One region of the Bacillus sp. MC1252 genome, then DNA from elsewhere that is predicted to be linked to it. Evidence: riboswitches for the same ligand, from Rfam matches in the RefSeq annotation. Region 1 holds a riboswitch; each other region holds the start of a gene.

Region 1 (7,449 bases):
CTGTTTGTTCATTTGATGGAACGATTGCAGCTGTTCATTGGCCGAGGCAGAAATTTCTTCACTGCCTGCTGCTGTTTCTTCTACAACCGCACTCATATTTTCAATCGAGTGCAGCACTTGTCCGCCAAGCTCTGTCGATTGAATAATTTGGTCATTTAAACATGCCATTTCTTCTTTAATATGCTGTGCTTTTGTTTCTATATCTTCAAAGGAGTGTGAGGTTTTGTCCATCGCATCCTGCTGCTGAAGAGAAAGCTTGACCCCTTCTTTGACAGTTTGACTAATGGATTGAATGCCTCTTTCAATATGACTGACCATATCAAAGATTTGTCTTGTAGCGTTAGATGATTCGTCGGCAAGCTTACGAATTTCATCTGCTACAACGGCAAAGCCTTTTCCAGCCTCACCTGCTCTTGCCGCTTCGATCGCCGCATTTAGCGAAAGTAAGTTTGTCTGATCCGCAATGTCAGAAACTGTTTTGGCCATAGCCGAGATCCCGCTAGCATATTGCGTGAATTCTCCTGCCGACTGCTCGATTTGCCTTGTGGCATGTGTATTTTTTTCAATCGCCGTTTTTGTTTCTGTTAACGTGTGCTTTCCACTTTCCACTGCTTCTATCGCATCCTCTGTACTTTGGATGACTGTTTGTGAACGTTCGGAATTTTTACGTCCATGCTGATCCATCTTTTCAATCAAGCTAACGCCATGCTGGAGATCCTCTGAAATGGCTTGTGACCCATTTGCCATTTCGTCTGTCGAGACAGATACTTGATTTGCAGATTCCATCAGCTTTTTGTTTTCATCATCTAACTGGATCGAGAATGTCTCCACTTGACTTGAGACATTGCTGATTTCTTTAATCAGACTAATCAGCTGATCTGTCATTTGATTGAATGATTCATTTAAGCCGCCGATTTCATCCTTACGCCGGATGTCCATCCGCTCCACAGCAAGGTTTCCTTCTGCAATCTGTTTTGCCCGGTAGGAGAGTGATTTGATTGGTGTCACGATGGATCTCGTTAAACCAATATTTAAAAAGACGGCGATGACAATCAGTGTGAGGGCTGCGACTAACGCACTTGTGATGATCCACTGCACATTTTCTGCTGCATTCTCTTGATTTTGTTCATACGCTTCTTGTGCTCTTTTATTCATCGTATGCACGTCGTTTAAGACACCATCAATTCTTGCTGCCACACGTCTTGCATCAGAAGCATTTTTTTCACCAATGGCATTGTTCGCTTCCTTGGTCCACGTGTCAAACTTTAAATTTAACCTCGTTAATGCTTCTTTGTTCATATTCCCTGCGTTTTTGTTTAACGTTTGGAGTTGTTTTTTTGCTGTAGAGATATCGGTTTGAACGACCTCTAGCTGTTCATCTGAAAGTGTCATGGAATAATTGGTCATGGCTTGTTCGACACTTTCAAAGCTCGCCTTCGTTTTTTGTACGTTTAGTAAGGTTTGAACTTCTGTTTCATTCGATGATTGGATCTTTGTCATGCTGACAATGATAAAGGCGATGACACCAACCGCTAAAAGAAGTGAGATGAGTGAGTTGAGCAAGATTTTGACACGTAAGCTCATGATGCTGCCCCCTCTTCTTTCAGAAGCGTCTGCTTCAGTCCATTTAATTTTTTGGTCAATTTCTCAGCATCCTTGAGCACCCGGATTCTGGCCATATCGATTCCGTCATTGCTTAAGTCATAGACGATATGCCCACTTTTGATTTGATTGTTCTTTACGAGCTGTTCGCTGAATTGATAGACCACTTCATCGACTTTTTTGACCATGGATGAAATCACAGCTTTTTCAGCCGTATAGTACTGATCGCTGTCTACGCCAATTGCATATTTGCCTTGTGATTGTGCTTCTTTTAATACACCAACACCCGTATAGCCGGCTGCGGCATATAAAACATCTGCTTTCTTTTTGATCATTTCTTTGGCAATTTTACTACCTTTGCCTGCGTCGCTAAATGTACCTGCATAGGTGGATAAGATATTGATTTTCGGATTCACAGATTTGGCACCTTTTTGAAATCCTTTTTCAAAACGATGAATGACATCCGCATCGACGCCGCCAACAAATCCAATGACATCACTTTTCGTTGTCATGGCAGCAAGTGCCCCTGCTAAATAGCTGCCTTGCTCTTCTTTAAACGTCACGGAGGTCACATTTTTCAGCTCAGATACGGCATCAATCAGCAAGAATTGCTTCTTTGGATATTTTTTTGCGACTTTTTCTATGTCTTCTTGCATACTGAAGCCTACACCGATGATCAGGTCATTGCCATCTTTTACGAGCTCTGCCAGTCCTTTTTCGTATGTATCCGTTTCTGCAATTTCTCTATAATCAAATTCAATGCCAAGCCCGTCACGTGCTTTTTCTAAACCTTTAAATGATGAATCGTTAAATGATTGATCACCAAGACCATCGTCTGTCAGCATGACGCCAATATGCTTCACATTTGACTTCGGTGGTCCTCCCTGTTGATTGCTGCATGAGGCGAGTACCATGAGCATGGCTGCCATCAGAAGTATTGACACCTTCACTTTCATCCAAAAACACACTCCTTTTATCATCCTTACTCCTTTCTTATCGGATTTGAGTGGCGTTGTTTCAATGATAAAGGGAAGGTTTTTCAGCTTTTTTCATGACTTTTTTCACTGAAAAAACCCATTATTTATGACAAAAATAAAAAAAGTGAGCAAATGCTCACTTTTTCTCGTAGGTCCAGCCTTCTTCTTGATAGACTAGATCATTTTTCATCAGATGACCTAATGCGCGTTTAAAGGCCGCCTTGCTCATTTGAAATCGTTCACGAATATCTTCTGGATCACTTTTATCCCAGTAAGGCATGGCGCCATTTCTCGTTCTCATATAGGTTAAAATTTCTTCTGCATCAACAGATAACGCATCCTGCTTTCTAGGAAGCAAAGAAACGTTCACGGTTCCATCCTCTTTCACCGCAATGACGCGGCCTGTCACTTCCGATCCTAATCTTGGTTCTTCCTTTCGTTCTGTGCGGTGGATAAATCCCCTCACCCCTGTATCTGTCAGCATAAAAGAGCCTGTCGCAATTAAGCGATAAATTGTCCCAGTGATTTCTTTGTTCATTAAGGTTTCTGGCGCCTCAGTGAACAATTCACTGATCACATCCTCAGTGGCTGTCTTTGCGAACATTCTACCGTAGCTTGTGACTTTCAGCATACAGTAGAGTTTGTCTCCTTTTTTCGGCCATGCTTCCTCAAAAGGCGGGAGGTGTTCTGTTGCAACAAGTGCATCCTTTGATAGCCCGACATCGACAAATGCGCCCATGTCTTCTACAACGTCTACGACTTCTACCCAGCCATATGTATGTGCATTGATTGTAGGCATTTTCATCGTAGCTGCTAGTCTTTCTTCATGATCTACATATAAGTAGACCTCTACTTCATCCCTGTCATCAATATCCTCTGTCATCTCACTGCGATGCAAGAGGACAGAATCTTCACCATCTGTCAAAAAGTAGCCGTACTCCATCTCGTTCTCTATTTGCAAGGTCAATTGCTCACCTGGTCTCATGTTCTCTTCCTTCCTATCTGCCCATAAAAGAGCGTTCGTTCATCTTTTGATTCACTTTATTCTACTATACTTCTTTCAACATGAACATCTCTAGTTCTGTTAGCTAAAGTGGACAAACTTCCCTTGATTTATACCGCAAGCGGCTGAACTCTTTGATTTGTCTATATGATAAAGCTTCTTCTTGCCCTGTTTGCATGATAAAATAGACGCAATATCTATACTTGGAGGTCATGTGTTATGGCAAAAGAAAGTTCATTTGATATTGTATCGAAGGTGGAACTGCCAGAGGTGCAAAACGCCATTCAAGCAGCGCTAAAAGAAATTAAAAATCGTTATGATTTTAAAGGAAGTAAAAGTGATATTTCACTTGAAAAAGAAGAGCTCGTTCTCACCTCAGATGATGACTTCAAGCTTGAACAGCTAAAAGATGTGCTTGTGACAAAGCTGATTAAACGAAATGTACCAACTAAAAACATCGACTACGGAAAAACCGAACATGCCCTAGGCGGAACAGTACGCCAGCGTGCCAAGCTGATTAGCGGTATCGATAAAGACAATGCCAAAAAGATCAACGCACTCATTAAGCAATCTGGGATCAAAGTGAAGTCGCAGTTTCAGGATGACCAAGTGCGTGTAACAGGGAAAAATAAAGATGATTTACAAGAGGTCATTTCACTCATGCGCAAAGCAGATTTGCCGATTGACGTCCAATTTATAAATTTTCGATAAATTTTAAATTTTCCATTGATTATTTTCGATTTTTTCGTTACAGTTGATGGAAGTTCAATTCATTGACATGTTCATATCGCTTTCTTATCAAGAGAGGCAGAGGGACTGGCCCTGTGAAGCCTCAGCAACCGGTGTAGTAGAAATGTATTTTCTATGACCAAGGTGCTAAATCCAGCAAGCAACTGCTTGGAAGATAAGGAGAAGAATTACGATACAGCCAAAAAGTCTTCTTCTTATCAGAAGGCTTTTTTTGTTACATAGAAATAAGGAGGAATACAATGGGCCTATTACAAGACTTACAAAATCGCGTATTGATTGCTGACGGAGCAATGGGAACACTTTTATACTCTTACGGCATTGACCGGTGCTTTGAAGAACTAAATTTATCAAAAGAAGATGAAGTGAAAAGAGTGCATGAGGCGTATGTGCAGGCTGGAGCTGACATCATCCAAACGAACACGTACGGTGCGAATTATATTAAACTATCCCGCTACGGCTTAGAGGAAGAAACAAAACGTATCAATACAAAAGCGGTACAAATTGCAAAAGCTGCCGCTGGCTCAGCTTATGTACTCGGAACGATTGGCGGCATTCGAACGTTTAACAAAAATGCCTACTCGATAGACGAGATCAAACGAAGCTTTAGAGAGCAGCTGTACATCCTATTAAATGAACAGCCTGACGGATTATTGCTTGAAACGTATTATGATATGGAAGAGGCGAAGGCCGTTCTCGAAATTGCGCGCAAAGAAACGACTCTCCCGATTGTCATGAACGTATCCATGCACGAGCAAGGTGTTTTGCAGGACGGTACACCGCTGAAGGACGGTTTATCTGAATTATCCTCTCTTGGCGCTGATGTCGTTGGGATCAACTGCAGGCTGGGCCCTTATCATATGATTCAGGCACTCGAAGGCGTTCCGATTTTGGAAAATTCTCATTTATCTGTCTATCCTAACAGCAGTCTCCCGTCTCTTGAAGAAGGCAGACTCGTCTATGATACAGATAATGACTATTTCCGAAAAAGTGCACTAGAGTTTAGAAATCAAGGCGCACGCATTATCGGAGGCTGCTGCGGAACGACGCCTCAGCATATTAACGCAATGGCTGAAGCAGTTAAAGATTTAGCACCGATCACTGAAAAAGAAGTGAAAGTATTAAAAGAAGAAATCATTTCGATCCAAGACCAGCGCACTGAACCTGGACTTGACGAGCTGGCTGTTAAAAAACGATCGATTATCGTAGAGCTGGACCCGCCAAAGAAGCTGAACTTTGAAAAATTCCTTGTCGCAGCAAATGAATTAAAGAGTGCAGGCATTGATGCCCTGACGTTAGCTGATAATTCTCTTGCGACTCCGCGCATTAGCAATGTGGCTTGCGGTGCATTATTGAAACAGCAGCTTGATATGCGTTCACTTGTCCATATCACGTGTCGTGATCGTAATTTGATTGGGCTACAATCCCATTTGATGGGACTCGACACTCTCGGATTAACCGATATTTTAGCCATTACAGGCGACCCGTCTAAAATTGGTGACTTCCCAGGTGCAACATCTGTTTATGATTTAACCTCCTTTGATTTGATTCGTCTCATCAAACAGTTTAACGAAGGACTTTCTTTCTCTGGGAAGCCGCTTGGCAAAAAGACCAATTTTTCAGTGGCTGGCGCGTTTAATCCAAATGTACGTCATATTGATAAAGCAGTAAAACGTCTTGAGAAAAAAATAGAATACGGCGCTGATTATTTCATCTCACAGCCTGTTTATTCAGAGGAACAGCTAGTGAAAATTCATGAGGAAAGCCGTCATTTGGATAAACCGATTTACATCGGCATTATGCCGTTAACAAGCAGCCGAAATGCAGAGTTTATTCATCATGAAATTCCAGGCATCAAATTATCTGATTCCATTCGTGACATTATGGTCAAGGCTGGCGAGGATAAGGAAAAGCAGCGAGCAGAAGGCTTAGCGATTGCCCGCTCTTTATTAGATACAGCCTGCGAATTGTTTAATGGCATTTATTTAATTACCCCTTTCCTTCGATCAGATTTAACAGCAGAACTGACAACCTACATCCATCAGAAAGAAAAGGAGCCAAACGTACATGTCAACTATCACTGAACAGCTCAAGAGACGCATCCTTGTCCTTGATGGTGCAATGGGCACAATGATTCAAAACGCCAATCTCACAGCAGAGGACTTTGGCGGAGAAGAGTATGAGGGCTGTAACGAATATTTGAACATGACAGCCCCTCACATCATCTCCACAATCCACCGGGAATATCTTGAAGCAAGTGCGGATTTCATTGAAACGAATACGTTCGGCGCTACAAAGCTCGTCCTTGATGAATATGGGCTTGGCCATCTCGCCTATGAACTCAACGTACGAGCTGCTCAGCTGGCAAAGAATGAAGCAGATCGTTTCTCCACAGCGGAGTGGCCTCGTTTTGTTGTAGGCGCAATGGGGCCTACAACTAAAACATTATCTGTGACAGGCGGCACAACCTTTGAAGAGCTCGTCAGAAACTATGAAGAGCAGGCTCGCGCACTCATTGATGGCAAATGTGATGCCCTTCTTTTAGAAACAAGCCAAGACATGCTGAATGTAAAAGCTGGATTCATGGGCATTCAGAAAGCCTTTAACGCGACCGGCATTCAATTACCACTCATGGTATCAGGTACGATTGAACCAATGGGCACCACCCTTGCCGGTCAAGATATTGAAGCCTTTTATATCTCTCTTGAGCATATGAAACCAATCAGCGTTGGCCTAAACTGTGCAACTGGTCCAGAATTTATGACAGACCATATCCGCACACTCTCCTCCATCGCAAAGTCAGCTGTTAGCTGCTATCCAAACGCAGGTCTCCCAGATGAAGAAGGACAATATCACGAATCCCCTGCTTCCCTTGCTAAAAAAATCGCCGCCTTCGCACAGGAAGGCTGGTTAAATATCGTCGGGGGCTGCTGCGGAACAACACCTGCACATATTCAGGCATTATCAGACGAAGTGCGCTCGCTCCAGCCGCGCCGCATGGTTCATGAATCGTCACAGCATACCGTATCAGGAATTGACCCCCTTATTTATGAAGAAGCAATGCGTCCGCTTTTTGTAGGTGAACGGACAAATGTCATTGGCTCCCGGAAATTCAAACGG
Region 2 (7,449 bases), 1.3 Mb from region 1:
ATCGTGGGTGCTCTGGCAAAACGTATGGTCGAAAAAGCCGGTCTGCCGATTGAGGTACACCTGACTCTTGACCGCCGGGCAGCCCTGAAGGACGCAGACTTTGTCACGACACAATTTCGTGTAGGACTGCTGGAAGCACGGGCAAAGGATGAGAGAATACCGCTCAAATACGGCGTCATTGGGCAGGAAACAAACGGGCCAGGCGGTTTATTTAAAGGTCTTCGCACCATTCCAGTCATTCTAGAGATCGTGAAGGATATGGAGAAGCTTTGTCCAGATGCATGGCTTGTGAACTTTACAAATCCAGCAGGCATGGTCACAGAAGCTGTTTTACGGTACACGAATCTAAAAAAAGTGGTCGGTCTATGCAATGTGCCGATTGGGATCAAAATGGGGATTGCCAAGGCGTTAGATGTGGATGTTGAACGTATTGAGGTGCAGTTTGCCGGTCTCAATCACATGGTCTATGGATTAGACGTGTATTTAGACGGGGTCAGCATTATGGATCAAGTGCTCGATGAACTAGGAAATCCGAATAGCCAGTGGTCCATGAAAAACATTGAAGCGAAAAACTGGGAGCCATCTTTTGTCAAAGGCTTAGGGGTTATCCCATGTCCGTATCACCGTTATTACTATAAAACAAAAGATATGCTGGAAGAAGAGCAAAAGGCGGCCCAAGAAAAAGGAACAAGAGCAGAGGTTGTGCAGCAAGTCGAGCAAGAATTATTTGAGCTGTATAAAGATCCTGATTTATCGATTAAACCGCCGCAGCTCGAAAAAAGAGGCGGGGCGTATTACAGCGATGCCGCATGTAACTTAATCAGCTCGATCTATAATGATAAGCATGACATTCAACCCGTGAATACAGTGAACAGAGGAGCGATTGCCAGCATTCCACCGGAATCAGCGGTGGAAGTGAACTGTATCATTACGAAGGACGGACCAAAACCTATAGCGACAGGTGATCTGCCTGTGGCAGTGAGAGGGCTCGTTCAGCAAATCAAATCATTTGAGCGCATGGCAGCTGAAGCGGCTGTGACAGGAAATTACGAGACGGCTCTTGTCGCCATGACGATCAACCCGCTTGTCCCTTCTGACGAAATTGCAAAGCAAATGTTAGATGAAATGCTCGAAGCGCACCGTGAGTATTTACCGCAATTCTTCAAATCAGTCAAAGCGTAAAACAAAGTGGCCCCTTTATGGGGTCGTTTTTTATCATTGCCCCATATGGGAATTCAAGAAAGAAGTGTATGATAGAAAAAACAGCATGTATGGCTTCAAAGAAAGGACGGTTTGAATATGGTTGCAATTGGTTTAATGCTTTACGGCTTTATCGTTCAACCACTGATGAGTTATGGCACAGTGGTCTTGTTTTTGTATGGCATCATTGCTTCATTTATTGGTCTTATTCGTCATAGACAGTATGTGTGGATTTATGTTCTCCGCCTGCTCGTTTGTTTTACCATTCCAGTGACCAACCTGTTGATGTATTTCGCAACGATTGGTGGAGATGAAAGAGACTTTGATTTCCAGCCCATGCCGCTTGTTTATTATCTTGTCTTTATCCTAGAAATCATCATCGTCTTTTTACCAGAGATCTTTTTACTGATCGAAAGAAAGCGGAGCATAAAAAGGAAACAGTGGATATATGCAGGGGCGATTGTGGGGGTATCGGTCTTGTTTTGGTGCACGATTTGATGGGCGGCTGACTGGACATCTGAGTCTATTTCGCCTTTTTGTTGTGTAGCCTCTTTCGTCTAACCTTTACAAAAGTAATGGAAAGAACAAGGATAAAAATCCCGAGAACCTTAAATAGAAACCGGGTGAGGAACGGTGAATCGTCGAAACCTGTAGCTATGATCATCGATCCGATGCAAATACCTAAGAACGCTAGTAGATAAGTAAAAAACATACCATCACTCCTTATACGTATGATTACCATTATAAGGTATATTGGAGGGGTAAATAAACAAAAAAAGAACCCTTCATGACTGAAAGGTTCTTTCACATGCTTAAGCCTGCTTGACAACCGAGTCAACTTCTACTGTCCAGCCAAAGATGTCTGGCTGTGTTCCTTTTTGAATGCCAGTAATGGCTTCGTACAATTTCTTCGATACTTCGCCTGTTTGACCATTTTGAATGACATATGGCTGATCGTGATAAATTAATTCACCGACAGGAGAGATTACGGCCGCCGTCCCAGTTCCAAAGATTTCTTCAAGTTCGCCTGCTTGATGTGCTTCAATTAACTCATCAATTGAAATTTTGCGTTCTGTCACTGGAATGTCCCAATGCTTTAACAGCTCAAGTACAGAGTTACGTGTGATGCCTTCTAAAATGCTGCCGTTCAATTCAGGTGTCACGATTTCTCCATTGATTTTAAAGAAGATATTCATACTGCCGACTTCTTCAATGTACTTTTTCTCGACCCCATCAAGCCAAAGAACCTGTGAAAACCCTTTGGTTTCAGCGACTTGCTGTGCCTTCAGGCTTGATGCATAGTTTCCGGCTGTTTTGGCATTTCCTGTTCCACCCTTAACGGCACGGACAAACTCGTTTTCAACCGCAATTTTCACCGGATGGATGCCTTCTTTATAGTATGATCCCACTGGAGATAAAATAATGAGCAGCTTATACGTGCTTGACGGTGCAACGCCTAAATATGGCTCAGTGGAAATAATGAATGGACGAATATACAAGGAAGTGCCCTCTGCATCAGGTACCCAATCCTTATCAATACGAATGAGTTCATTTAAGCCCTCTAAAACCGTTTCTGTATCAATTTGCGGGATACATAGGCGGTCATTCGATCTGTTTAAGCGTTCCATGTTCTTTTCCGGACGGAATAAGAGAATTTTTTGATCCTCCGAAACATAAGCCTTTAAGCCTTCAAAAACAGATTGACCATAATGGTAGACCATAGAAGCTGGGTCCATTGGAATCGCCTGATAAGGAATAATTCTTGGATCGTACCAGCCTTTATCAATTGAATAATCCATCACAAACATGTGGTCTGTGAAGATTTTTCCGAATTCAAGTTGATCAGATTGAGGTTTTGGTTTTTTTGTTGAACTAAGTTCAACGCGGATGGGTTGTTTTGGCATCGTAAATCTCCTTGCTGTTTGATTATTTGAAAATTCTAATAATATGAAATAATTATGATTCTATTCTATACCTTCACAAAATATTAGCAATAGGTTTTCTAGAATTCAGACAAGAAAAATCTGTTAAAGCGCTTTTCTTCTCTCCCGTCAGTTTGGCTCATGTCACCCCTTTTCAAAAAAGAAATAAAAACCAAATGCATTATTAACTGATTAATCTGACAATTTATAACGAGTGGTTCCTGTAAGATATTCTTTCAACCATACACCTTTTGACCAGTACCTTGCAAGGGGCAGCGTCATATTTTAATCCTCTTTTTTTTAACCGATAAAGGAAGAAGAGAAGTGAAAGGAGCAAACAACGAGATGAAACGAATGATACCAGGTATCTTACTGATTATATTCATAACCGTGATCAGCTTTGGCTGTCAAGCGATGACAGAGGAGGCTGGCGCCAAGCAAGGCACAACTTATTACGTGGCAACAAACGGAAACGACCAAAACCCGGGAACGCAGCAAAAACCTTTCCGCACACTGAAGAAATCGGCAAGTATGGCTAAAGCTGGGGCAACGATTTACATGAGAGGCGGTACATACAAAGAGAAATTGATTGTCCGTCATTCAGGAACAAAGAAAGCACCAGTTGTCTTTCAAGCTTATGGAAAAGAAAAGCCTGTCATTAGCGGAGCATCCCTTAAAGGAAATCAAGCAGACGGCGGTCTTGTAACGATCGATCAAAAAAGCTACATCACACTCAAAGGTCTTACGGTTGGGCATATTAAGACGAATAAAGAAGATGTAACACCAGTCGGTATTTTCATCAAAGGAAGCGGCAAAGGAGTCAAGCTGCTCAACAACCGAGTGTATGACATTCAGACGACACACAAAAATGGGAATGCGCATGGTATTGCTGTCTATGGGACAAAAGCTCCTGCTGCCATTGAAGACATTGAAATCAAAGGAAATACCGTTGAAAAATTAAAACTTGGCTTCAGTGAAGCCCTTGTGTTAAACGGGAACGTCAAAAAATTTCGCGTGACACATAACACGGTCAGGCACACTGATAATATTGGCATTGATTTAATTGGTTTTGAGAAAGTAGCCCCTTCTAAAAAATATGATCAGGTCAGAAATGGTGTCGTATCTAGAAACAAAGTATATGGGATTACGAGTTATGGGAATCCAGCTTACGGCAAGGACATCTCCGCTGGCGGAATTTATGTGGATGGCGGGAAAGACATTGTGATCGATCATAACATCACACATCACAATGACCTTGGGATTGAAGTCACAAGTGAACATAAAGGGAAAATGGCGGATCGCATTCGCATCGAGCACAATCAAGTGTATCTAAACCGTTATACAGGCATTTCAATTGGCGGCTATGATAAGAAGCGGGGCGGAACAACAAACACGACCATCTCGCATAATATTTTGTACAAAAATGACACAGCCGGCCTAGAAGGCGGTCAATTGCTCATGCAATATCAAGCAGTGAACAATCGGATCACGAATAATATCATGACAGCTAGTAGATCGCATTACTTAGTCGTGAACCTTTATCAAGTGAACCAAAAGAATACATTCCAGAAGAACGTCTATGATGACCGCAAAGGTGCGAAAGCATCACAGTGGGTATGGCGCGGAAAATGGATGGAAGGCTACAAAACGTATCGCTCCAAAAGCGGTCAAGATAAAGGATCAGTACACCTCAATCCACATTATGTGAATGAGAAAAAATATGATTTCCGTCTGAAGAAATCTTCACCTGCCAAGAAAATCGTCGGCAGTTAATCAAATCAATGACCATGCACATATCATTTTAGAAATATTCAAAAAAGTCATTGACATTGGTGGGACATCGCATTAAAGTAAAGAAGACATTTCAACTAAAACAAATTTCATAACGGATCTCTTATCAAGAGAGGCAGAGGGACTGGCCCTATGACGCCCAGCAACCGTTTCTATTTTTAGAAATTGGTGCTAATTCCTGCAAAGCTGTTACAGCTTTGACAGATAAGAGAGGAAGACTTCCCGATACATGTTTCATGCAACGGTGATCAAGCCTCTCTTCTTCAAGAGAGGCTTTTTTGTCTCTATTTTAGAAGCAATCCATTGGTTTACTGGCGTTTTCTTACTTTTTTACCTAGTTTTCTGATGTGATAAATAAAATAACTGGAGGAGGAACAGCAATGAAACGTAAATATTGGACATCATCTCTTGTATTATTGACGATCCTAACCGTCCTATTAGCAGGCTGTGGAGCAGGATCAAGCTCAGGCTCAAAGGCGAATGCGAACGAAAAAGTTTCCTTTGACAATGTACCGAAGCGCTTTGCAAAGGGACAGGGAGCAAAAATTAAAGTCATCCGTAAAATCGGAGGAGATGATCATACAGCGCAGTTTTTAGCTGGGACGAAGGCAGAAGGTGAAGCGCTTGGCTTTACGGTAGATGTCTACACCGCAAATGGAAATACAGCGAAATTCCATGATGCGATCTCTCAGGCGCTGGAAGAAAATTATGATGGCTTTATCATCTCTCATGGGGACGACGAGGCGACCGTCGCTGACGTGAAAAAGATCACAGCGAAGGGCATTCCAGTCGTAGCGTTTGATTCGAATCCTAAGCTGAAGGACATCAAAGGGGTCACAGTGACGTCTCAAGATGACGAACAATTAGCGAAAAAATCATTAGACGCACTCGTATCTGATTTTAAAGGAAAAGCAAATATTGCATACCTCTGGGTAGATGGGTTCCCGCCAATGGTGAGACGAAACAAGGTGTACCAAGAAACACTCAAACAGCATGCAGGGCTCAAGGAGCTTGACCGTTTTGGCATTGCTTCCTCTGATACGTCTGTTCAAACACAAAATGCAGTGGCTGCCATGCTGAATAAGTATCCAAAGGGCAAGCTTGACGCTATTTTTGCCACGTGGGACGCATTTGCTATTGGTGCAGCAAGAGCCTTAAAGGAAGCAGGAAGAACAGAAGTGAAGATTTACGGTATTGATGTGTCAAATGCCGATCTTCAGGAAATGACAGCGAAAGACAGCTCATGGAAGTACACAGCAGCGGTTGATCCGAAGCTCATTGGTGCAGTTGACGTGAGGATTCTTGCGAAGAAAATAGCTGGAGAGAAAACACCATCTTCCTATGACCTTGAGGCCTCTCTCATTTCACAAAAGCAGCTTCAACAAGCAGGCAAGGCCATCAATATGGTCAATCTTGCGGAAGAAGTAAAGGGGTTCGGTTCATCTACTGCTTTTGAAGAAGATTGGATGAAGACCTTGAAGAAACATTATGCAAAATAAACAACGTACACTCTCTTTCCATAGAGGGTGTTTCGTTTTTCAAATGACGATCAATAGACAAGGAGGACACCTATGACTTCGCCGCTTGTTTGTATGGAGAACATTTCGATTGAATTCCCTGGGGTTAAAGCGCTGGATCAAGTGAATTTCACATTAAAAAAAGGCACGGTCCATGCGCTGATTGGAGCGAATGGTGCTGGGAAGTCAACGTTAATGAAAGTTCTTTCTGGCGTTCATTCGCATTTTGAAGGAACCATCCACATCAATGGCAAGGCTGCATCGATTCAAACACCAAAGGAAGCGGCCTCATACGGTGTGCAGACGGTCCATCAAGAAGTGGATACGGCTCTTGTTCCCTATCTAAGTGTTGGTGAGAACATGATGATGCATGAGATTGAGAAAAAATCATTTGTCCGCTGGAAAGAGCTTCATCGCAAGGCGGCTCAACTATTAAAAGAGATGGACATCGACATCTCTACAAAACGTCTTGTGAGTGATCTGACACTTGCAGAAAAACAGATGGTGCTCATTGCCAAGGCCGTTTCGATCAAATGCAGCATTTTAATTTTAGATGAACCAACCGCTCCGCTTAGTCATGCGGAAACAAGCAAGTTATTCTCAATGATTGATCAGCTGAAAAAGAATGGAACGGGCATCGTTTTTATCTCCCATCGCATGCCCGAAATTTTCAACATCTGTGATGAGCTGACTGTGATGCGAAATGGAACCGATGTGGCGGCACACCTCGTCAAAGACACCAATCCCCAGCAGATCATTGAGGAAATGCTAGGCGCGCCATTAGAGGAGCAATTCCCGCCCCGTACACCTTTGAAGGATGCACCTATTGTGCTTGAAGTGAAACAGTTATACGACCAGCATAAATTAAGCAACATTCATCTTCATGTGAAAAAGGGAGAAATTCTCGGGATTGCAGGACTTGTCGGTGCTGGTAAAACAGAGTTGTGCAAAGCCCTTTTCGGCGCCTCAGAAAAGAAGGCGGGCACTGTGCAGCTTCATGGTAAAACCATTCAAATCAA
Region 3 (7,449 bases), 1.3 Mb from region 1:
AAGCAGACAAACCGGAAGAAAAGAAAGATACAGAAGCGCTTCAAAATCAAGTGGTACAAAGCCCACTTGAAGGTCAATTAAAGCCGCTAAATCAAGTAAATGATGCAACATTCTCTAATGAAATCATGGGTAAAGGTACTGCCATTGTACCAACAGTTGGACGTGTTGTTGCACCGTTCAACGGCAAGGTTGAAACCATTTTCCAAACAAAACATGCGATTGGATTAAAGAGTGACAAAGGTACAGAGCTTCTCATCCATGTTGGGATTGATACGGTGAAGCTTGGCGGAAAGCATTTCACAAGTCATGTGCAGTCCGGTGATCTTGTTCAAGCAGGAGATGTGCTGGTTGAATTTGATATCAAGGGTATTCAGCAAGAAGGCTATGATGTCACCACGCCTATTATCGTCACCAACACAAACGATTTTGCACGAGTTGATGCGAAAACAGATGGAACGATCACAGAGAAAGAGACATTGCTCACAGTCAGTGTCAAAGAAAATGAGGAGGTCATTCAACATGAACAAGTTAGAAAAAACATTTCCTAAAGGTTTCTTATGGGGCGGCGCTGTTGCTGCCAACCAAATTGAAGGCGCTTATAACAAAGGTGGAAAAGGCTTATCTACAGCTGACGTATCTCCACATGGCATTATGCACCCATTCGATGAATCAATGAAAGACCTTAACTTATATCATGATGCAATCGACTTCTACCATCGCTATAAAGAAGATATTGCACTCTTTGCAGAAATGGGATTCAAGTGCTTCAGACTATCGATTTCTTGGCCGCGTATTTTCCCAAATGGCGACGATACTGAACCAAATGAAGAAGGTCTTGCTTTCTATGACAAAGTGTTTGATGAACTTCACAAGCACGGGATTGAGCCAGTTGTGACCATCTCTCATTATGAAATGCCTCTTGCACTTGTGAAAAACTATGGCGGATGGAGAAACCGTAAGCTTGTGGATCTTTACGAAACATACGCTAAAACATTGTTCACGAGATATAAAGACAAAGTGAAATATTGGATGACTTTTAACGAAATCAACGTCGTGTTACATGCCCCTTTCACAGGTGGCGGACTTGTATTTGAAGAAGGCGAAGACGAGAAAAGCATTCAATATCAAGCAGCCCATCACCAATTTGTTGCAAGTGCTTTAGCTGTTAAAGCGGGACACGAAATCATTCCAGATGCGAAAATTGGCTGTATGATTGCAGCTATGACCACATATCCGTACAGCTCAAGACCAGAAGATATGTTTGCTGCGATTGATCAAGACCGTAAAACATTGTTCTTCTCAGATGTACAGGCAAGAGGCTACTATCCAGGATACATGAAACGTTATTTACGTGAAAATGGAATCACCATTGAGTTCCAAGATGGTGACGAAGACATTTTAAGAAACCATACAGTGGACTATATCGGCTTCAGTTATTATATGAGCTTTGTGGCAAGTACAGATCCTGCAATCCTTGATCAGGCTGAAGGTGGGAATCTATTTGCAGGCGTGAAAAACCCATACCTTGAAGCAAGTGATTGGGGCTGGCAAATTGATCCGAAAGGACTTCGTACGACGCTTAATCAGCTGTATGACCGCTACCAAAAACCATTGTTTATCGTAGAAAATGGCTTGGGCGCTGTCGATCAAGTGGAAGAGGACGGATCGATTCAAGACGATTACCGGATTGATTACCTCAGAAGCCACTTGCTAGAGGCAAGAGAAGCGATCGCAGACGGAGTAGACCTGATCGGTTATACAAGCTGGGGCCCAATTGACCTTGTCAGTGCTTCAACTGCTGAAATGAAAAAACGCTACGGCTTCATTTATGTCGACCGTGATAATGAAGGAAACGGTACATTAGATAGAAAGAAAAAGAAAAGCTTCGATTGGTATAAACAAGTGATTGCTACGAATGGTGATTATTTAGATGTATAAAAGAAAGAGACAAACCGCTGATGATGCGGTTTGTCTCTTTTTTCGTCAAGGGACTATGACGTCCACACTTGATCAGCAATCTCAATCACATGACGCAGCTTTTCCCATTGCTGCTCTTCTGTTAACAGATTGCCTTCCTCCGTGGATGCGAATCCGCATTGTGGACTCAAACAAATTTGGTTGATGTCTACATATTGAGCCGCTTCCTCGATTCGTTTTTTGATTTGTTCAACCGGCTCAAGCTCACCGTACTTTGAAGTCACAAGACCAAGTACGATTTGAAGATTTGGGTTCTTCACATATCGAAGAGGCTCAAATCCGCCAGAACGATCGTCGTCAAATTCTAAAAAGAGGCCATCAAGATCTAAACCAGCAAAAATCGTTTCTGCCGCTGCTTCGTAACCACCTTCAGCTGCCCATGTTGATTTAAAATTGCCACGGCAAATGTGCATTGTGATGACTAAATCCTCTGGGCGATCGGCAACGGCTTCATTGATTGTTTTTGCAAACGACTCACGAAGTTCATCTTCCTCGCGGCCAAAGGCTTTGATTTGTTCATGACCTTTTTCAGAAAAGAACACTGCCCATGCCGTATCATCTAGCTGCAAGTAGCGGCAGCCTGCATCATAAAAAGCACGGATGGCTTTCTTATACGCCTGGGCCACATCATGGTGGAAATCATCTAAGCTGTCATACACACCTTCATCAAGCTTTCCACGGAAAAAGAGCATATTCGGACTTGGAATCGTCATTTTTGCCGTATGATCACCAGCGATGCTGTGAAGGAAGCGGTAATCTTCTAGCATTGGGTGCTCTGTAAAATCGATTTTACCCGTTACCTTAATGCCTCGTGCTTTTGTCGTTGTGTTGTGGAATTGAATGCCCTGATCTGCTTCAAATCCTTCGACCCCATCAAGTCCTTCAAGAAAGTCAAAATGCCACCATGCACGTCTGAATTCTCCGTCTGTCACAACCTCTAATCCAATCTCCTTTTGCTTCTCCACAATACGTGTGATTTCTGCATTTTCAATTTGTCGGAGCTGCTCTGCTGTCAGCGTACCGTCTGCTTTTTGCTTACGTGCTTCTTTGATGCGCTCTGAACGGAGTAAACTTCCTACTTGATCTGCGCGAAATGGCGGCTTTGTTGTTTTCTTTCCAATGGTTTGTACTTGTGTCATGCTGAATCCCTTCCTTCTACAGGTTGAATATCAAATAAAAAAGCTCTTCCTTGGATAAGGAAGAGCATCATATACTGTGAGATCTCTGCCTTATCTTCAAACAAGCGTGTGCTTGCTTAAGGAATTAGCACCATTCTGTTCCTAGGAACAGCGGTTGCCGGGTTTCACAGGGCCAGTCCCTCCACCACTCTTAATAAGGTTACCTTTTGATTCAATTTTCTTAATATACACAATTATTCAATCTTTTCGAGAAAAAGTCAATGGCTTTTACAATTTATTTTCCTACATAAACAAATCAGCGACAAGAACACCAGCTAGTCCGACAAGTGAAAGAACAGTGACCATCAATGTCCATGTTTTAAAGGTTTGGGCCATTGACAGGTTAAAGTATTCTTTATAAATCCAGAAACCCGCATCATTCACGTGAGAGAACGTAATACTTCCGGCACCTGTTGCGATCACCATTAATTCCGGGCTGACACCCGTTAATCCAATAAGTGGTGCAGAAATGCCAGCCGCGGTGAGACCGGCGACAGTTGCTGACCCTAATGATACACGCAGGACAGCAGCAATCAGCCAGGTGAGGAGCAGGGGAGAAAGAGTGCTTCCTCGCATGATCCCCGCAATGTATTGATCGACGCCGCTATCGATGAGCACCTGTTTAAAAGCGCCGCCGCCTGCAATAATTAATAGAATCATTGCAATGGAGCCAATAGAATCCGTGATCGACTTCATGACTTCCTGCATGCTTTTGCCCCTGCCAAGTCCAAACGTGTAGATGGCAAGCAGCACTGAGATTAATAGCGCAATCGCCGGTTCACCTAAAAACTCAGCTGTTGGCAAGAATGGAGAGGATGGGAAGAAAATTTCTAAAAATGCTCTGAATGTCATAAGTAATACAGGCAAAACAGCGGTAAAAATGCTAATCCCGAAGCTTGGCATTTCCTCTTCTGTAAATTCCTTTGGATTAAATAAGTTTTTCGGTATATGTGCATGCAATTGATCTTTTTGAAATAGTTTCGTAAACAGTAGTCCGCCTACTAACACAGCAGGAATTGCTAAAATAATTCCAACTAACAACGTTTGTCCCATGTTTGCTTGAAAGACATTGGCAATGGCTGTCGGCCCTGGATGAGGAGGGAGGAAGCCATGTGTTGTGATGAGTGCAGCGACGAGCGGCATGCCAACATACAACACAGGAAGTCTTGCGGCTTGAGCAATGGTAAAGACTAATGGAATTAAGATAATGAATCCGGTTTCATAAAACAGAGCAATTCCAATAACAAATCCAGTCAGCATTGTTGCCCATTGGATTTTCCCAATGCCGAATCGGTCAATGAGCGTCATCGCAATGCGCTGGGCGCCGCCAGAATCAGCCATCAATTTACCGAGCATCGCTCCAAAACCGAGAACCAGTGCTAGATGCCCGAGTGTACTACCGAGTCCTTTTTCGACGGAAGCAATCGCTTCAAGTGGTGACATACCTTCTAAAACAGCAACAATTAAAGAGACAATAATCAACGAAATGAAAGCGTTTAACTTAAAGACAACCATGAGTAAAAGCAATAACAAAACGCCAAGTCCAATAAAAACTAACGACATGGTCTTTCCTCCTTTGTGGTGCATAAGGGAGCGAGAACACTCCCTGCGCTTTATCCTTCAAGTATTTCTACAGCTTCTTTTAACGTATCCTTTGAGCCAACATTTCCCGGGAAAATCACGTAAGAAATGAAGGGGAATTTACTTTCTTCTCCTGTTTGCCAAACGGGAATACCAGGTTTAATTTGACCTGCAACAGTCGCACGTTTGACGCTAAGCCCTCTTGTTCCAATATCACTTGAGGTAATTCCACCTTTGGCAATGAGATATTTAGGGCGAATTGTGAGGCGCTGGACAATGCTTGTCACAGCATCACTAATTTGAACGGAAAGCTTTAATTCCTCCTCTTGACGATTGTCCCCAAGGTCAAGGCGTTCTCTTCTTGTATAAACAGCAACAGATTGACCTGATGCTAACAGCATTTCGGTTTGCTCAATCACGCGGTCAATTTCCTCTTGAAATTCTTCGGGTTCTAACACGAGATGTGTATTAAATTCAATAAAAGCGATCTCTTTATTTTGCTGCAGCGCTCTTAATTGTTCCGTTGTTTTTTTGACATGAGAACCAACCATGATAAGACCACCGTTTGGGCTTTCTTCTTGTATCAAGTCTTTTCTTGTTAATAAGGATTGGTCGTGGATGCCGCCAAGTACTTTTGTGAGAGCAGCCGCACTTCTGAAAATAAATTGCTGACCTGCTTGGGTGGCATCAATGAGGGCGGTGACAAAGACTTTGACATCGTCATAATCTACAGCGTTCACAGCCACCTTTTGAAAATCCTTCACGGTCATGAGCTGCTCCTTGATTTGATCAATGCGTAAAGCCCGTATATCTTCTAACGAAATGTAGGTGGTGTTCTTTTTTGTGAACGTTCCGCCTGATTTTTCTTCAATCCACTCCCCGAGATGAGACGACTGAAAGCCGAATGTGCGGTCTCGTGCAAATTCTGTATCACCAGCAGGAATCAAGTCGTGTCCTTCCTGTACGTAGTGGATATTGTTGATCGTAAAGCGTCCGCCTTCTTGGAAAAAGGGAAGAATGATTTCTCCGTCAAATTGGAAGGAGCTTCGTTGTTCAATGGTTGTTCTGAGTACTTCAGTTTCCAGCGGAAAGTGTCCACGCAGGGTAGAATCTCCCCGGCTGACAATGATGAAATCTTGATGAAGCCGCTCAGCTACTTTCACAATCGTTGAAGCAATCGTTTCGTGCGCAGCGGCAGTTTCTTTCTCAGTCATACTGCGAGAATTGGTTAAAATAAAGAACATACGGCTGTCTTCAAGAAAACCGGCTTCAATGCTTTCCTCTGACCAATCAGTGAAAACAGAGACGCCATGTACGGTTTGAATACCTGTTGGATCATCGTCTAATACAATGATTTTATGCTGAAAATGGCTTAGTGCTTGTTCATATGCCGTTTGAATGCTCTTTGAATCCGCTTTCGGAATGGCATTCAGTATTTCAGTGCTTTGCATCATGATCATCTCATCCTTTCTTCACTTCGACATGAGCCATTTTTTCGTAATATTGAACAATGCCGCCATGATCAAGTCCAGACTTTCCGTCTGCTTTGAGGGCATGGAAAATTTCAAGCAGCTGACTAGAAAGAGGGAGAGGAACGCCGATATCATGGGCAGTTTCCATCACATTGGTTAAATCCTTTAAGTTGATGTCGATGCGTCCGCCAGGTTCAAAGTTTCGATCCAAAATCAGTGGGACCTTTGCATCGAGAACGGCGCTCCCTGCCAGTCCGCCACGGATCGCTTCATACATTTTATCAATTGCAATGCCTGATTTAGCGGCAAGAACGAGCGCCTCAGACATAGCAGCAATATTTAAGTTGACGATGATTTGATTGGCAAGTTTAGCTGTTGTCCCGCTTCCGTTTGTCCCAACTAATACGACTTCTGTGCCCATCGCGAGCAGGACATCCTTTACTTGTTCGAAGATGGCTTCTTCGCCGCCAGCCATAATAGAAAGTGTCCCGTCTATCGCCTTTGGTTCTCCGCCGCTGACAGGTGCGTCGATAAATTCTACCTGGTGCTGTTTTGCTAGGGCGGCCAATGCTCTAGAGGTAACTGGTGAAATAGAGCTCATATCTATGATGACTGTGCCAGGTTTAGCTGTAGCTAAAATGCCATGATCACCTGATATAACTGCTTCTACATGCTCGCCTTTAGGAAGCATCGTGATGATGACATCGCTTTCAGAAGCTGCCTCAGCTGCTGAAAAAGCGCCCTTTGCTCCTGCTTCTTGTAATGCTCGAATGGCTTCCTCGTTCAGATCAAACACAGTCACAGTATGACCGGCTTTTAATAGATTGAGTGCCATAGGTTTTCCCATAATTCCTAGTCCAATGAATCCAATCTGTTTTGTCACTTTGTCCGCCTCCCATATAGAAAACCCTTACAAAAAGCGCTTTCTTTTCTGAATGTTAGTATATATACTATCTAATTTAAATAATAGTAGAAAAAAAACTATTGTTCATTTAATGTACATGACGTGATAGGAACGTGTCAACGGAAAATATGAGAAAAGTCACAAAAAAAGACCGGAATCAGCTCCGGTCTTATGCGTTCATGTTTTATTTTTAGCTACGGCTAATCGAGATCGTTTCACGTTTTCAATGGCATTTGATCCTAGCTCTAAAACAGCTGCGACATAAAGAACATCAATGATGACGAGCTGGTTAATACGGGAGATCATAGAGTCGGATCGATATGTTGTTTCCCTTGAT
Region 4 (7,449 bases), 190 kb from region 1:
TTGTTTTGTCTGCATGCATTTCTTAATTCAAGATATTATCAGAGCTGCTCTTCACATGTCAATCTTTTTTCAAAATTGCTTTACAATTCATAAAACAATCCATTACAGTGAGTGTATTGTCACGTAACTTGAATAGAAGGTGAAAAAAATGGAATTCCAGCAATCAGATGTGTTGAAACATTTACCGAAACAGTTTTTTGCGTCGCTTGTCCAAAAAGTGCAGAAAAAAGTGCAGGAAGGAGCTGATATCATTAATTTAGGCCAGGGAAATCCTGATCAGCCAACTCCTCCGCATATTGTAAAAGCCATGCAGGAAGCGGTAGCAAAGCCTGAAAATCATCAATACTCTTCATTCCGCGGGACGGCGAAACTAAAAAAGGCCGCCTCAGCCTTTTATGAAAGAGAATATGGCGTCACGCTTGATCCGATGACGGAGATCGCCATTTTATTTGGCGGGAAAGCGGGACTTGTTGAGCTGCCGCAATGCTTACTGAATCCGGGTGATACGCTGCTTGTCCCAGACCCTGGTTATCCTGATTACTGGTCAGGCGCTGTGCTTGCTGGAGCTCATATGGTCACCATGCCTCTTCTTGAACAAAATGATTTTTTACCTGACTACCATCTATTGCCTGAGGCTGATAAGAAACAGGCAAAATTGATGTACCTAAATTACCCAAACAATCCGACTGGTGCCACTGCAAGTCGTGCATTTTTTGAAGAAACCGTTACGTTTGCGAAAGATCACAAATTGTGTGTTGTCCATGATTTCGCATATGGCGGCATTGGATTCGATGGAGAAAAGCCGGTCAGCTTCCTGCAAATAGATGGAGCGAAAGAGACGGGTATTGAAATTTACACATTGTCCAAAACATATAATATGGCCGGCTGGAGAGTTGGTTTTGCAGCAGGAAATCCCTCTGTCATTGAAGCGATCGAGCTTTATCAGGATCATCTGTTTGTGTCACTGTTTAAAGCTACCCAAGATGCAGCAGCAGAAGCTCTTTTAAGCGATCAAACGTGCGTACAGGTGCAAAATGATCGTTATGAAAAAAGACGAAATACATGGATCGCTGCCTGCAAGGAGATTGGCTGGGACGTAAGTGCTCCAAAGGGATCATTTTTTGCTTGGTTAAAGGTGCCAGAAGGATTTACATCTGAATCCTTTTCTAACTTATTATTAGAGAAAGCGCATGTTGTCGTGGCGCCGGGGAATGGCTTTGGTGCTGGCGGTGAAGGCTACGTCAGAGTAGGGCTTTTAACAAGTGAGAAGCGGTTAAAAGAAGCCGCAGAGCGCATCGCTGCCTTGCAGCTATTTGAAAAAAGCCATTGACAACGTAAAAAAATGGTGGGATAATTCAGGCAATATTGAAGAAAATTGAATATTCTTATCAAGAGTAGGCAGAGGGACTAGCCCAATGAAGCCCGGCAACCGACTTCCATGAAGCACGGTGCTAATTCTTGCAGCAGGCGCTGAGAGATAAGATTCGGATGAATGAGACGAAACCTCTTTAAGGCGCTGCCCAAGCACTTAAAGAGGTTTTTTTATTGAACATATAGAGGACGCAATCGAAAGGGGATTCCTAGTGAGTGAATTACTGGCAACATACGTATTAACACACCGAGAGGATGAACAAATTGACCGTAAAGCGGAGCAGATCGCACTTGGTTTAACAGTTGGATCATGGACGGATTTGCCGCAGCTCAAAAAGGAGCAGCTTAAAAAACATAAAGGCCGAGTAGAGAAAGTGACAGAAAAGGTTGCATCAGCTGAAAATCGCCTGTATCAATCAGAGGTAACAATTGCTTATCCTGAGGCTAACTTTTCAGCAGACTTACCAGCCGTTTTAACAACGATATTTGGAAAGCTTTCACTAGATGGGAAAGTAAAGCTTGTCGATATAGAATTTTCGAATAGGTTTAAAAGAAAGCTGCCTGGACCGGTATTTGGAATAGAGGGGATACGAAAGAAATTAGATGTGTTTGATCGTCCGTTATTGATGAGTATTTTTAAAGGCGTGATCGGCCGTGATATGGCGGATTTAAAAGAGCAGCTCCGTTTACAGGCATTAGGCGGTGTTGACTTCATCAAAGATGATGAAATTTTATTTGAAAGTCCATTAGCCCCTTTTGAAGAACGAATCAAAGAAGGAAAAAAGATATTAAAAGAAACATATGAAGAGACAGGGCACCTAACGCTGTACGCCGTTAATTTAACTGGCAGAACCTTTGATCTTAAAGGTCGAGCAAGGAAGGCCGCTGAACTTGGAGCAGATGCGCTTCTATTCAACGTCTTTGCCTACGGACTTGATGTCATGCAAAGCTTAGCTGAGGACCCAGACATTCAATTGCCTATTATGGCACATCCAGCAGTGAGTGGCGCGTTTACATCATCTCCTGAATATGGGTTCTCACATTCGCTTCTTTTAGGTACATTAAATCGATATGCTGGCGCTGATTTGAGCCTTTTTCCATCTCCTTATGGATCGGTCGCACTTCCGAAAACAGATGCCCTTGGTATCTATGAAGCTTGCGTAAAAGAGGATACGGTTCAAAAAACGTTCCCTGTCCCATCAGCAGGCATTCACCCTGGTATGGTTCCAGTATTGATCAAAGATTTTGGATTCGATCATGTGATTAACGCAGGTGGAGGAATTCACGGACATCCGCGGGGAGCCATCGGCGGAGGGAAAGCATTTCGATCCATTATTGATGCGGTGATAAATGAAGAGCCCATCCAAGAAAAGGCATCATCTTGCCAAGACTTAAAAGCAGCACTTGATCTTTGGGGAAGGGTAGCAGAATAAATGAAAAAACCAATTGTATGTTGTGATTTTGATGGAACGATTACGAAAAATGATAATATTATTCGCATCATGAAGCAGTTTGCACCAAGTGAATGGACGAAGCTGAAGGATGGTGTCCTGTCAAAAGAGATCACGATTCAAGAAGGCGTCGGACAGATGTTTCAATTACTAACGAGTGATCAGAAGGAAGCCATTCAGTCGTTTATTTTAGAAGATACAGAGATTCGAGATGGATTCGAACAATTTGTTGATGATGTAAAAAAAGCAGACATTCCTTTCTATGTGTTAAGCGGCGGTATGGACTTTTTTGTCTATCCCATACTCGAAGGCATTGTAGATCCAGCCGATATTTATTGCAATCATGCATCATTTAAAGAAGATCATATTCAGATTGAATGGCCGCATGACTGCGATTCAGAATGTCAAAATGGCTGTGGCTGCTGCAAGCCCTCGATCATTCGAGAGCTGACTCATGAAAATGACTTCATTATCATGATCGGAGATTCAGTGACCGATATTGAGGCAGCAAAACATGCGGATCTCACGTTTGCGCGTGACTATTTGCTGAATGAGTGTAAAGAGCTCGGGCTCGTACATAAGGAGTATGAAACATTTATCGATTTAAAAGCGCAATTTGTTCAAATAAAGGAAGTGAAGGAATGGCTGACGCAAAGAGTAAACGATGGCAGGAGCTAGCAGACGTCAAACGTGAATTGGCACAAAGAGACTGGTTTTACGGAACAAGCGGCAATTTATCTATTAAGGTGTCGGATGATCCAATCACATTTTTGGTGACGGCAAGCGGCAAAGATAAACGAAAAGAAACGGACGAAGATTTTGTTTTAGTGGATGCAGCAGGTCAGCCTGATGATCCAAATCAACCGCTCAGACCATCGGCCGAAACACTGCTTCACACATATGTGTATGAGCGGACGAAAGCAGGCTGCTGTCTCCATGTCCACACAATCGATAATAATGTCATTTCAGAGTTGTATGGGGATAAAGGAGAGGTTCGTTTTAAAGGCAACGAAATCATAAAAGCCCTTGGTTATTGGGAAGAGGATGCAGAAGCCATTCTTCCTATTATAGAAAACCCAGCCCATATTCCGCATCTTGCAGAACAATTTGCAGCGCACCTTACAGAAGAGACGGAATCAGGTGCTGTGCTCATTCGCAATCATGGCATCACTGTCTGGGGAAAAACAGCATTTGAAGCAAAACGAGTGTTAGAGGCTTATGAATTTTTATTTAGCTATCGTTTAAAATTAACGCTTTATCAAAAGCAGCTTGTTAGATAAAAAGGAGGAAAAACACATGGCGACGATTTTTATTCATAATGAAGAGAACACATTACTTGAAAACGAACAAGAGGTAGCGGCATATTTAGAAAAACAAGGGGTCATTTATGAACATTGGGATATTGAAAAGCTGCCAAACCGGTTATCAGAAAAGTATGATTTAACAGATGAGGAAAAAGAAGAAATTTTGACCGTTTTCCAAAAGGAAATACAGAATATATCTGAACGAAGAGGGTACAAAGCGCAGGACGTGATTTCATTATCTGATGCGACATCAAATCTTGATGAGCTGCTCCAAAACTTTAAGCGTGAGCATCATCATACAGATGACGAAGTACGGTTTATTGTGAGTGGGCACGGAATCTTTGCCATTCAAGGCAAGGATGGCGTCTTTTTTGATGTGAGACTGAATCCAGGAGATTTAATTTCTGTGCCTCCGAATATCCGTCACTACTTTACACTGCAAGAGGATCGCCAAGTGGTCGCAGTTCGCATATTTGTCACAACTGAGGGCTGGGTGCCAATTTACGAAGAAGAAACGGTTTAATGAAAGGAGCTGATCCTTCCGCATGAGGCGGAAGATCAGCTTTTTTTTAGGAAAATAGACATGAAATGAGAAAGAAAATGGTTGATTTTGATCTTCTGCATAGGATAAAATTCTGTTTAATCAATGTGTCAGTCCTGCCCAAATTTGAAGTTTACCCCCAGATATGATTGAGTAAGAGGTCTTTAGGCTGTAAAAAATTAAATAAAATAAGCATATTTAATTTAATTTACAAATAAAGTATAATTTTGGTGTCGGATCATTTAGAACATAGACAGACGAATTCATTGCGGGAGCTGAGATCATGAATATTTATGTAAGGAAAGAACAACTGCTGATGTCCATTGATGAAAAGAGAAAACAAATGGTAGAAGCAGCTCAAGTGGAAGGGTACACAGGTGAGACGACAATTAAATATAGTCAAGAACTGGACAACCTGATGAATGAGTATCAGCATCTTCTTTTTCATGAAAAACAATCTGTTGCATCCCTTCATGATCTTGTGTCCCAAATGAGTCTTCTATCTGTGAACCGGCCCTCTTACTGACATGAAAAAACCGGTCTTGCATAAGCAAAACCGGCTGAACTCTTCAGCTATGCTGAGTGAGCGGAAGGAAGCATGATCATAACGGTTGTTCCTTTATTCACTTCGCTGTGAATATCAATTGTCCCGCCATACATCGAAATGATTCGTTTACACACAACAAGCCCAAGACCTGTGCCTTTTTCCTTCGACGTAATAAAGGGGAGGAAGATATGCTTTAGCATCTCTTCTGGTATGCCTTCACCCGTATCCTTCACTTTAATGATGACATGTTCTTTTTCAGCCTCAATCACAATCTTCAAATGACCGCCATTTGGCATCGCTTCTAAAGAGTTTTTCGCTACGTTTAATACGACTTGTTTAATGTGATCCTTCGTGCAATACACACCAACATCTTGAATCGTATTGATTTGCAAATCAACCTCGACATTATACAGGTTCGCCTCAGAGAAAACGATCGGCATGATCTCACTCACAATTTCTTTTACAGAATTATTCTGCCATTTTTCTGCAGTAGGTTTTCCTAACACAAGAAACTCACTGACTATTTGGTTAATCCGTTTAATTTCTTCCTCTATGACAGAAAAATAGAGCTGATCTTCTTCTGAATGATACTTCTTTTGCAAAAGCTGTATAAACCCGCTAATCCCTGTTAATGGATTGCGAATTTCGTGTGCTGTACTTGCCGCGAGTGTTCCAATTAATTCAATCTTTTGCGCCTCATTTTGATGACGCTCCTGCTGGGTTTGACGCCTTAAAATGATATATTGGACAAGTGTGAATAAAATATTTAATAAAATAAACGCACTGGATAGAGGAACCAGCGTAACGGACAGCACTTCACTAGTTGAAGCACGCTGCGGAAAAACCTCTAGCTTCCAGCTGTTTTCATCTAAATATGTAGATACGGTGCTGCCATTTTCTGATGCTGGCTGCGGCCCACTTGTAAACACAACATGTCCATTTTGATTCAGCATCTTAAAATGAAGATCTGGGTTCAATACATTCATGATATTTCTTAAATAGTCAATTTGAATGGCGGCGACTAAAACATTGGTGACTTCTTCGTTTTCATTCAAAACAGGGACACAAATGGAGAGAATCCGCTGTTTTGTAATTCTACTCACATAGTTATCTGTGATCACGGTCTGCTTGGTCACTTGAATGCGCTTAAAATAATCTCTGAATGAAAGGTTGATTTTTTCCTTTAACGGTGTGGTACTTGCTGTTACATTTCCTTTTTTGTCTAAAAGATACAGGCCTGAAAAACGAGGTTCTTGTTTATAGATTTTCTCTAGGATGTTTTGTACTTTTTTCGCCTCAAGCGGCTGGTCAAATCCCATGGCAAGGGAAGTTAATCTCGCTTCTGTTTCACTAATTAAATAATTCATTTGGTTTTTGTGAATATTTAACATAAGTGTAGCAGTTTGTTTGTTTTTTAAATCGATTTTTTCAGTTTCTTTTTCGTAGATAAAATAACTAATGATTAGGGTTGGAATCATCACCAAAATAAGGTACAGCCTGATCTTCTTCCAAAACCCTTTCAGTATACTCATCATTCATCGCTCCAACGTATTACCTAATAAACTTATTATAGCATTGAACCTATCTTTATTACGATGACTTGTATGATTTTTAAAAAATTAGGTGATTCGTTCTGGTCTCATTTTCATGCTAAAGATGGGTCAACATGTTGACATTTTACTTATTGTTTATTAATGTCACATTAGTGGGTTGCATTTCATAAAGGATGATAAAAAATGGAAAATCATAATGTTGAGAAATCTTTGAAATTATTTATTGTATTATCACGTGCTTATCGCTCAATCAATCATCACATGAACAAACATATTGTCAAGCACGGTCTGAATCCGACTGAATTTGCTGTACTAGAATTGCTGTATCATAAAGGTGATCAGCCGCTTCAGCAAATCGGTGATAAGATTTTACTCGCAAGCGGAAGCATCACGTATGTGGTCGATAAATTGGAGAAAAAAGAACTCCTCAGTCGTAAGGCTTGTGCAGAAGACCGCAGGGTGACATTTGCGCATATTACGGAACAAGGACGAGCTTTGCTTGATGACATCTTCCCAGATCATGCGAAAGAAATTCATGAGATGATCAGTGTGCTGAGTGAAGAAGAGAAGGATGCCTGCATCGATATGCTCAAACATGTGGGGCTGCGTGCAAAGCATTTATATGATCATAAAGAATAAACAAATAAAAAAGGAAGCCGCTGGTGGCTTCCTTTTTTATTTC

The links. Region 1 has a riboswitch for S-adenosylmethionine ahead of ACYH0L_RS05380 (bifunctional homocysteine S-methyltransferase/methylenetetrahydrofolate reductase). Riboswitches for the same ligand answer to the same signal wherever they lie in the genome.
Region 2: it holds a riboswitch for S-adenosylmethionine, as region 1 does, so the genes downstream of both, ACYH0L_RS17750 (sugar ABC transporter substrate-binding protein) here and ACYH0L_RS05380 (bifunctional homocysteine S-methyltransferase/methylenetetrahydrofolate reductase) in region 1, are expected to answer to the same signal.
Region 3: it holds a riboswitch for S-adenosylmethionine, as region 1 does, so the genes downstream of both, ACYH0L_RS18040 (5-methyltetrahydropteroyltriglutamate--homocysteine S-methyltransferase) here and ACYH0L_RS05380 (bifunctional homocysteine S-methyltransferase/methylenetetrahydrofolate reductase) in region 1, are expected to answer to the same signal.
Region 4: it holds a riboswitch for S-adenosylmethionine, as region 1 does, so the genes downstream of both, mtnW (2,3-diketo-5-methylthiopentyl-1-phosphate enolase) here and ACYH0L_RS05380 (bifunctional homocysteine S-methyltransferase/methylenetetrahydrofolate reductase) in region 1, are expected to answer to the same signal.

What each region holds. Positions count from the first base shown of each region.
Region 1 is NZ_CM166369.1:1,087,967-1,095,415, reverse strand. Features, by position in the region: gene ACYH0L_RS05400 (methyl-accepting chemotaxis protein) at 1-1,584, opposite strand, end outside; gene ACYH0L_RS05395 (BMP family lipoprotein) at 1,581-2,558, opposite strand; gene ACYH0L_RS05390 (CvfB family protein) at 2,716-3,564, opposite strand; gene ACYH0L_RS05385 (YajQ family cyclic di-GMP-binding protein) at 3,802-4,293, shown strand; SAM riboswitch class I at 4,375-4,493, shown strand; gene ACYH0L_RS05380 (bifunctional homocysteine S-methyltransferase/methylenetetrahydrofolate reductase) at 4,572-6,413, shown strand; gene metH (methionine synthase) at 6,397-7,449, shown strand, end outside.
Region 2 is NZ_CM166369.1:3,434,502-3,441,950, reverse strand. Features, by position in the region: gene ACYH0L_RS17770 (6-phospho-beta-glucosidase) at 1-1,182, shown strand, start outside; gene ACYH0L_RS17765 (hypothetical protein) at 1,300-1,698, shown strand; gene ACYH0L_RS17760 (branched-chain amino acid aminotransferase) at 2,013-3,104, opposite strand; gene ACYH0L_RS17755 (right-handed parallel beta-helix repeat-containing protein) at 3,468-4,895, shown strand; SAM riboswitch class I at 5,014-5,124, shown strand; gene ACYH0L_RS17750 (sugar ABC transporter substrate-binding protein) at 5,294-6,412, shown strand; gene ACYH0L_RS17745 (sugar ABC transporter ATP-binding protein) at 6,485-7,449, shown strand, end outside.
Region 3 is NZ_CM166369.1:3,489,189-3,496,637, reverse strand. Features, by position in the region: gene ACYH0L_RS18050 (beta-glucoside-specific PTS transporter subunit IIABC) at 1-548, shown strand, start outside; gene bglH (aryl-phospho-beta-d-glucosidase) at 520-1,938, shown strand; gene ACYH0L_RS18040 (5-methyltetrahydropteroyltriglutamate--homocysteine S-methyltransferase) at 1,992-3,116, opposite strand; SAM riboswitch class I at 3,204-3,316, opposite strand; gene ACYH0L_RS18035 (gluconate:H+ symporter) at 3,399-4,718, opposite strand; gene ACYH0L_RS18030 (four-carbon acid sugar kinase family protein) at 4,769-6,190, opposite strand; gene garR (2-hydroxy-3-oxopropionate reductase) at 6,198-7,091, opposite strand; gene ACYH0L_RS18020 (MurR/RpiR family transcriptional regulator) at 7,290-7,449, opposite strand, start outside.
Region 4 is NZ_CM166369.1:1,273,155-1,280,603, forward strand. Features, by position in the region: gene ACYH0L_RS06390 (pyridoxal phosphate-dependent aminotransferase) at 149-1,330, shown strand; SAM riboswitch class I at 1,383-1,484, shown strand; gene mtnW (2,3-diketo-5-methylthiopentyl-1-phosphate enolase) at 1,584-2,804, shown strand; gene ACYH0L_RS06400 (2-hydroxy-3-keto-5-methylthiopentenyl-1-phosphate phosphatase) at 2,805-3,500, shown strand; gene ACYH0L_RS06405 (methylthioribulose 1-phosphate dehydratase) at 3,464-4,102, shown strand; gene ACYH0L_RS06410 (1,2-dihydroxy-3-keto-5-methylthiopentene dioxygenase) at 4,119-4,649, shown strand; gene ACYH0L_RS06415 (aspartyl-phosphate phosphatase Spo0E family protein) at 4,951-5,193, shown strand; gene ACYH0L_RS06420 (ATP-binding protein) at 5,241-6,746, opposite strand; gene mhqR (MarR family transcriptional regulator MhqR) at 6,951-7,406, shown strand; gene motB (flagellar motor protein MotB) at 7,443-7,449, opposite strand, start outside.